One region of the Methylophilus sp. Leaf408 genome, then DNA from elsewhere that is predicted to be linked to it. Evidence: predicted binding sites of a transcription regulator. Region 1 holds the regulator's gene; each other region holds the start of a gene.
What was found. The regulator sigma-54, encoded in region 1, starts transcription at its own class of promoters, with help from an activator protein. The targets are predictions, from matches to a motif close to TGGCACNNTTCCTGCT.
Positions count from the first base shown of each region.

Region 2: nirB (nitrite reductase large subunit NirB) is a predicted target of sigma-54. The motif match lies at 1,435-1,450, and genes of this name have one in related genera.
Region 3: LPA26_RS14330 (prepilin-type N-terminal cleavage/methylation domain-containing protein) is a predicted target of sigma-54. The motif match lies at 981-996, and genes of this name have one in related genera.
Region 4: LPA26_RS07165 (SfnB family sulfur acquisition oxidoreductase) is a predicted target of sigma-54. The motif match lies at 995-1,010, and genes of this name have one in related genera.

Region 1 is NZ_CAKASK010000002.1:481,205-483,410, forward strand. It holds gene lptB (LPS export ABC transporter ATP-binding protein) at 1-305, shown strand, start outside; gene LPA26_RS13230 (RNA polymerase factor sigma-54) at 312-1,859, shown strand; gene tyrS (tyrosine--tRNA ligase) at 1,923-2,206, opposite strand, start outside.
Region 2 is NZ_CAKASK010000001.1:145,989-148,194, forward strand. It holds gene nirB (nitrite reductase large subunit NirB) at 1-1,233, opposite strand, end outside; gene LPA26_RS00670 (bifunctional protein-serine/threonine kinase/phosphatase) at 1,694-2,206, opposite strand, start outside.
Region 3 is NZ_CAKASK010000001.1:1,728,580-1,730,785, reverse strand. It holds gene LPA26_RS08065 (type II secretion system F family protein) at 1-874, shown strand, start outside; gene LPA26_RS14330 (prepilin-type N-terminal cleavage/methylation domain-containing protein) at 1,071-1,526, shown strand; gene LPA26_RS08055 (Tfp pilus assembly protein FimT/FimU) at 1,534-2,019, shown strand; gene LPA26_RS08050 (prepilin-type N-terminal cleavage/methylation domain-containing protein) at 2,044-2,206, shown strand, end outside.
Region 4 is NZ_CAKASK010000001.1:1,538,373-1,540,578, reverse strand. It holds gene LPA26_RS07165 (SfnB family sulfur acquisition oxidoreductase) at 1-908, opposite strand, end outside; gene msuE (FMN reductase) at 1,362-1,934, shown strand; gene sfnG (dimethylsulfone monooxygenase SfnG) at 1,994-2,206, shown strand, end outside.

The DNA.
Region 1 (2,206 bases):
GTGAGCGCCGCCGGGTTGAAATCGCGCGTTGCCTGGCAACTGACCCGAAATTTATTCTGCTGGATGAGCCATTTGCCGGGATTGACCCGATTGCGGTGATCGAGATCCAGAAAATTATCCGTTACCTCAGCAGCCAGAATATAGGCATTTTAATCACAGATCATAACGTGCGTGAAACGCTGGATATATGCGACCGCGCTTATATCGTGAATGAAGGCGCCATCTTTGCCGCGGGTACGCCGGATGAAATCATCCAGAACGAAGGTGTACGTGAAGTATATCTGGGCAAAAACTTTAGGCTGTAATTTGTTATGAAGCAAAACCTGCAATTACGCATGTCGCAAAACCTGGCTCTTACGCCACAGTTGCAGCAGTCTATCCGTCTGTTGCAATTGTCGACGCTGGAACTTAACCAGGAGCTGGAAGCCATCTTGCAGGAAAATCCTTTACTGGAAATGGCTGACAATGAAGAAGGCGAGTTTGAAGATAACACGCCCGATGCACCGTTGCAGGCTCAGGCTGAAGTGGAAGATGCCAGTTCATTTGACGTAGCCATTCAGCAGGATATCTCTTCGCCAGCCGATACTTTGCGTGAAGAATTACGGGATGACCTTAGCGGTAATGAAGGCGAATTACCCAACCTTAATGAAGAATTCACACCGCCGGAATTTGAAGATGATTATGGCGAATTTGGCAGTACCAGCAATTGGGACGAGGCAGGCCGCAACAATAATGACGATGAAGACGGCGATTTCTCCCGCCAGGATGCCAGCAGCATCAGCTTGCGTGAGCACCTCATAGACCAGATTCAGCTGGCGCATTTATCACACCGCGATATGAGCCTGGTTAAACTGCTGCTCGACAGCATTAATGATGACGGCTATCTCGAACAGGATCTGCAGGAGGTTGTTGAAAACCTGCCGCTGGAACTTGAGGTTGACTTGCTCGAACTGGAAACCGCACTCAAGCTGATCCAGAATCTCGACCCGATCGGCATAGGCGCACGCGATTTGCGTGAGTGCCTGTTATTGCAACTTAATGCCTTGCCTGCGGATACGCCCTACCTGAAAACCGCCATCGCGCTGGTCAAAGATCACCTGGCACTACTTGCCAATAAAGATTTTGTGAAGCTGCGCAAACAATTGAGTTGCGATGAAGCCTCACTCAAAGGCGCGCAACAACTAATCCGCCAGCAAAACCCGAGGCCGGGTAGCGAATTTTCCAATTTCAGCCACGATCATTTTATCCAGCATGATGTGGTGGTCAAAAAAATCAAAGGCATCTGGGTGGCAACCCTGAATGACGGCGTGATCCCTAAATTGCGCATCAACCAGATGTATGCCGACATCCTTAAACGTAATCGTGAGAGTTCCGGCCAGTATCTGCAAAGCCAGATGCAGGAAGCCAAATGGATGATCAAGAATATCCAGCAACGCTTCTCGACCATATTGCGCGTATCGCAAGCAATTGTGGATAGGCAGCGCAACTTTTTTGAGCACGGTGACATTGCCATGCGCCCGCTGGTATTACGTGAGATTGCTGAAGAACTCGAATTGCACGAAAGCACCATTTCCAGGGTGACTACGCATAAGTATATGCTCACACCACGTGGTGTTTATGAACTGAAATACTTCTTCGGCAGCTCGGTTGCCACAGATGCTGGCGGCTCCTGCTCGGCGACGGCGATCCGCGCACTGATCAAACAAATGGTTGCAGAAGAAAACGTCAAAAAACCATTATCAGATAATCAGATTACCGACACCCTGGCCCAACAGGGCATTGTGGTAGCGCGCCGGACCATTGCCAAATATCGTGAATCATTGAGCATTCCACCCGCCAATTTGCGTAAGTCACTTTAAAACGTAATCTCTATCTTCCAGAAAAAAGCCGCTAAAAAGCGGCCTTTTACTTTCAAGCAGTTATTACTTAATGGTTATTTTGGCGAACTTGCGTTTGCCAACTTGGGCCACCACCACGCCTTTTTCCAATTGCTGATTTTTGTCTTCCACTTTTACGCTATCCAGTTTCACGCCACCTTGTTGAATAGCACGCATCGCTTCACTGGTGCTTTCTACCAGGCCAGCCAGTTTCAGTAACTGGCTGATACCAATACTCTCGCCTTCAATGGCCACTTCCACTTCCGGCACATCATCAGGGATGCCACCTTTGGCGCGCGTCTGGAAATCTGCCAGTGCTTTTTCTGCTG
Region 2 (2,206 bases), on a different contig from region 1:
ACCATCACTGGCAGGCAGGATCAGGAATTCAGGATTTTCCGGCAAGGCCATGTCGTTGACGGTCATTTGCTGCAAGGTGCCGTATTCATCGGCATTGCCGATCAGCACTGCGCCTAGCAGTTTCTTGCCATCTTCGCTGACGACGATTTTTTTGTAGATGTTGCGTACTTCATCTGTGTACTGGTAGCTACGGCAGCCATGGGTCTTGCCGTGCGCATCGCCGACACTGGCGACATCGACGCCCATCAGCTTGAGCTTGGTGCTCATATCCGCACCCTTGAAAGTTGATGCGGTTTCGCCAGCCAGGTGCGCGCAGGCCGTGCGGGCCATATCGTAGCCAGGCGCTACCAGGCCAAACATCTCATCGTTCCAGCTGGCACATTCGCCGATCGCGTAAATGTCGTGGTCGCTGGAGCGTGAGAAATCGTCAATCGCGATACCGCCACGTGCGCCTATCGCCAGGCCGGATTCACGTGCCAGTTCATCACGCGGACGGATACCGGCAGAGAACACGATCATGTCGGTTTCCAGCCAGGTCTCATCAAAGAACACCATGCGGTGGCGTGCAGTCGCGCCATCGACAATCGCGGTGGTATTGCGGCTGGTATGTACATGCACACCAAGCTCCTCAATCTTGCTGCGCAGCACACGGCCACCGGCTTCGTCCACTTGCACGGCCATCAGGCGCGGGGCGAATTCGACCACGTGGGTATCCAGGCCCATGTCACGCAATGCCTTGGCGCATTCCAGGCCCAGCAGGCCACCGCCGACCACAACCCCGCTCTTGGAGGTTTTACCTGCTGCGGTCATCGCTTCCAGGTCTTCAATGGTGCGGTACACAAAGCAGTTTTCGCGGTCACGCCCGGCCACCGATGGCACGAACGGTACCGAGCCGGTGGCCAGTACCAGTTTGTCGTATGGCAGCGTTGTGTTGTCAGTCAGGGTGACGACATGCTGATGTCTATCAATATGGCTCACACGCGCATTCAGTCGCAATTCCAGGCCAAGGCGGTCATAAAAACCAGGCTCGACCAGGGAGAGGTCTTTAGCTGTGCTGCCGGAGAAAAAGCTGGAAAGATGCACACGGTCATAAGCCGGGCGTGGTTCTTCGCCCAATACTGTCACTTGCAGGTTGGCGGCCGCCAGGTCAGGGTGACGCTTGACCAGCTCCTGCATAAAGTAATGTCCCACCATGCCGTTGCCGACAACTACTATGCGGGTGTGTTGATTCATCGTAATGTTCCCCATCAGATGCAAGCATGTGACACGTTATTTCATTGATCATGCATTGCTGTTTACTAAGCTAAAAACGAAAAAAGGCGTCCATAGCTTATCTATCGACTACCGGTGGCAGTTCGAAAAACAAGCTATGGACGCCGTTGTCCATAAAAACTAATCGTTAATAAAACGAGATTTAATATCTATTGAGCAATTAGCAAGCGACATGCCAATCTGGGATATAGAGTATTGATAAAATCTGAAAATTTTTTAAGTGATTGTTTTATTGATGTTTAATTCCGGTTTGTGAAGAGTCTGGATATATTTTTGTAAAGGTGGCATGGCTGGAAAAACCAGCTGAGCGCACGGGAATGATGCAAATTAAAGCGTTTGCACCAGAATGGGTCTTGATAGGGTAAGCGTTTCAATCTGAACTTGGAGATGTTTTTAATTCTTTACGAGAAGGGATATCTGGTCAGGTAATAAACAACAAGTAGATCAGGATAAGATTGGCCAGCAAAGAGCAGATAGCCAGCCACTGCCATTTGACAAGCCTGGCGCGCGCAATCAGTGGCATGCGTGGAATCACTACCGGTTTTAATTCGCCATGCTCCATGGCGAGCAGCATTTCTTCGGCCGTTTCAAAACGATCTTCCGCTTTCCTGGCGATCGCTTTAAGAATCACGTTTTCCAGCCAGGCGGGGATTTCTGGCCGGTAGCGGCTGGGTTTGATCGGCTCGCCAAAACGCGGTGACTGGAAAGGCTCTATCTCGCCGTAGGGATATTTGCGGGTGAGCAAATGATAAAGTGTCACGCCAGCGGCATAAATGTCTGCCTGCCGGTCAGCGACTTTACCGTCAAACAACTCGGGTGCCATAAAACTGGGTGTGCCCGGGTTTTCCATCTGCTCTGGCATCGGCAGGGTAGGGTTTAGTGCAACACCCAGATCCAGAATCCGCAGGCGGGTGTCACTACCGATATGAATGTT
Region 3 (2,206 bases), on a different contig from region 1:
TTCGATGGCAATGACTGAGCATCCCAAAGTGTTTGATAACTTTTATATCAGCATGATACGGGTCGGTGAAACCACTGGTAATCTCGATAATATTTTCCTGAGGCTGGCAGAACACATCGAATTCGAGCGTTTCATGCGCGGGCAGATCAAGTCAGCTTTGCGTTACCCTATGTTCGTGATGACGGCGATGGCGATTGCTATTATTGTGATTAACATCATGGTGATACCCCAGTTCGAAAAAGTATTCGCCAGCATGCATGCCGATTTGCCGTTCATCACCAAAATTCTGATCGCTTTCTCCAGTTTTATGCGTAATTACTGGTATGTGCTAATTGCAATGGTAGTGGGTGCGGGCTATATGTTTAAGTCGTATATCAGCACTTCTTCCGGACGCTCTAACTGGGATCGCATAAAAATGCGCATTCCCATCGCAGGAAAGATTATCTTTAAGGGGACCATGGCCAGGTTTGCGCGTAGCTTTGCGCTTTCGACACGTAGCGGATTGCCTATCCTTGGCGCCTTACGCCTGGTATCCCAGACTGTAGAGAATGACTATATTTCTATCAAAATCCTCAGCATGTCTGCAGGGATTGAACGCGGCGAGACGATTTTAAGGACAGCAACACAGACCGGGGTATTTAACCCTTTAGTGCTCCAGATGATCGCCATCGGTGAGGAATCCGGCTCTCTGGATGAATTGATGCAGGAAATTGCCGATATGTATCAAGCTGACGTTGAATATGACGTTAAAACACTAGGTGCGCAAATCGAGCCCATTATGATTATGTTTCTGGGCGCACTGGTCCTGGTGTTGGCGCTGGGGGTGTTCCTGCCAATCTGGGATATGAGTTCAGTCATGCTCAAAGGCGGTTAAATTTTAAGCAATAAAAAGTATTTTTACAATGGAATAGTTTCTTTCTGTTGTAAATGTAAGGGTTCGGGGACGGTTTGAAAATTCGGTTACATGGACCAAAATTGTCTGGCATGCTTTTTGCTGACATTAAATTAACGCAGTTTGCACCTGTCACTGTGACAATAAAGGCAGGAAATTTTGATTAGGAGTCTAGGGAATGAAAAAACAGGCTGGCTTTACATTGGTTGAATTGGTTGTGGTTATCGCAGTGCTAGGTATTTTGGCAGCAACAGCATTGCCGCGTTTTGTAAACGTGCAAGGTAATGCTCGTGGCGCTAGCATGAATGGCTTAGCAGCTTCAGTGCGCTCAGCATCTAATTTGGCCAGAGCGGCATGGGTTGCTGGTGGTCAACAAGGTAACCAGGTATTAATGGATGGCAATAACGTAAACGTAGTTGCTGGCGTTGGGTTTCCACAAGCGAATGCTGGTGGGATAGTAGCTGCTTTACAACAACTTGATGCTAATACTTTCACTGCGACACCAGGTGCAGGGATAATGACCTTTAACTTAAATGGTTTTCCTAATTGTTCTTTCGTATATACCGAACAAACTGGTGTCGTAAACACTGGAAATATAGGCACAGCAGCAAACATTGCACAGAATTGTAACTAAAGAACCTATGAGGGCTTCCTCTGGATTCACGCTTGTTGAACTAGTGGTTGTGATTGCTCTGATGAGTGTCATGGTAGCAATAGCCGCGCCACGATTCGCAAATGGTGATATTTTCGAAACCCGCGGTGACGCGGGTTTGCTTTCATCTACATTACGGTATGCGCAGAAGACTGCCATCGCGCAACGCACGAGTGTGTATGTAATCACTAACAACGCGGCAATACCCAATACCGTCACTTTGTGTTTTGTGAACGGAGTTAACTGCCAAGCTGGACGCGAGGTCATTAACCCTGAAACCGAAGGTCCTTATGTGATGACCTTTTCCAGAAATGTTGGTGTACAACCATCCAGCAATGTTTTGGAATTTAGGGGTTTAGGGCAGCCTTTAATTAATGCAATTAATGCAGGAGCTACTTATACAGTAGCTAACAGGAATAGACCAGCTCAATCAATAGTAGTGAACGTTGAAGCTGAAACCGGCTACATCCGGTAACCGTGATTGGCAGCCCCGCGTCTTATGCCTGAATTCAAAAGAAAAAATAAAATAGTATCTTCCATACGAAAATTTAATCGCGGATTTTCGCTAGTGGAGTTAGTTGTGTTTATTGTGATTGTGACCACTGCTATTGCTGGTGTGGTTGGCGCATTGGCCTGGATGAGCGGACATTCAGCAGATCCTC
Region 4 (2,206 bases), on a different contig from region 1:
TTGATCGTGTGCGGATCTTCATAACCGTGTTCCAGCTCGGTGTCTATCCATGGACGGGTGTAATTACGCACGAAATGCAGTGTGTCCTTAAATGCCGCACGGGCGATGCCGGTATCTACCGCTGCCTGGATGATCTGTGCCACCGGGCCCATGGCGGTAGGGCGGTCAAAAGCCAGGTGATGTGGTACCACGTGTTCGCTAGGCACAAAAATATTGTCCAGAATGGTGGTGCCGCTCGCAGTAGTGCGCTGGCCGAAGCTGGACCAGTCATCAATAATAGTGAGGCCTTCAGCGCCAGCCGGGACAAACGCCACCACGGTATTGTCGTTTTCGTCTTTGGCCACCACCGGTACCCAATCCGCCAGCAATGCCCCTGAGGAATAGAATTTTTTGCCATTCAGGAAGTAGCCGCTGTTGGCGGGTGTCAGCCTGGTTTTCACATCATTGACGCTTTTGGTGCCGACTTCAGAAAAGGCATTGCCAAAGCGTACGCCTTGCAGCACCAGGTCAAAAAAGTAGCGCTTCTGGAAATCCGTGCCATCCAGGCGCAAACCTTCCACCATATACAAATGGTTTTGCGGGATCTGGCCTATGCTGGGGTCAGCTTCTGCCACTATTGCAATCACTTCTGCCAGGGTTTTATTAGAAACTCCTGCGCCGCCATATTCCTTAGGCACGGTAATGCCCCACAAGCCGCTGCTGGAGAATAAATCCAGCTCTTTGCGCGGCAAGCGTCTTTCCTTGTCGCGGATTGAAGCCTCTTTGGCGATTTCAGTGGCTACCTGATGTGCAACCGCGATGGCTTCGGCATCACTTTTAATAATATGGGCGGCATCCCTGCCGCGATGTTCGTGCGCCTGGTTCAGGCTCTCGGGCAAATGCGCAACGTTGCTTGCATGTGCAGTCATATTTGAATCCTTCTAACTAAAAATAAGGGAGATTTAAAAGCGCAGTCATTTAGTTGTTAAATAGCGCTGCGCGTCGGTGTAGCTATTGCATTTAGCATGCCAATAGATAAGTAATTGAATTTAAATGTTTTATTTAATTTCGTGATTACGTTGAGCGCTTTAGAAACAGCTTTCTGCTGAATGGGTGCTGATTAATCAGCACCTAATAGCCAGTTTTTAGCTGGTAAAGCGTGAGTCAGGTGCTGTATTTCTGTTTTAGCTGCTGCTATATCAGCAGTGCATCAGCATATATAGCTAAATTTCAACATGGTTAAATGGCGCTTAATTTTCATAAGTCATTGAAATATATGAAAAAATACTCCTGGCATGGTTGCTGCTATATCTATAGGGAGCTGGCTCACCGATATTGAACACATCAAATTGGCGCCGGCAACCAAAGTTTAGGAGCCACACATGAGTCGTCCATTAAAAGTTACTGCTGTATCAGGCAGCTATAAATTACCTTCACGCACTGCCGCCCTGGTAGAAGCCTTGACCCAGCAGCTGGGCCAGCATATCCCGATTGAACTGCATTCTATTGAGTTGAGCGAAATCGGCAGCAGCCTGGTGTCTTCATTTGACCCTAAACAGCTGCCTGCGAAAGTGCAGAAAGATATTGAAGCGATTGAAACCGCTGATCTGCTGATTGTGGCGACGCCGGTTTACCGCGCGTCTTACACTGGTTTGTTCAAACACCTGTTTGATCTGGTCAATTACGAAGCATTGATTGATGTGCCGGTATTGCTGGCAGCGACCGGCGGCAGTGAGCGCCATGCCCTGATTATCGACCATGAGCTCAGGCCGCTATTCAGCTTTTTCCAGGCATTGACCTTGCCTATTGGCGTATACGCCACCGAGGGCGACTTTGAAAACTACAAAGTGAAAAGCGAAACCGTGAAAGCGCGGATTGAGCTGGCGATAGAGCGGGCATTGCCACTATTAACACATCGTGAACTTGTGAAGGCTGCCAGCCTGCAAGCGGTTTGACGCAGGCCAGTATTTAGAGAAAACCAGTATTAGAGAAAAACAGATTTGGAGATTGGGTGATGAGTACAGAAAACATTAAATTTGCATATTGGGTACCAAACGTTAGTGGTGGCCTGGTGGTCAGTAATATCGAACAGCGCACCAGCTGGGATATCGATTACAACCGTAAACTGGCACAAATTGCCGAAAAGGCGGGTTTTGAATATGCCTTGAGCCAGATTCGCTTTACTGCCGGTTATGGTGCTGAGTTCCAGCACGAGTCAGTCTCGTTT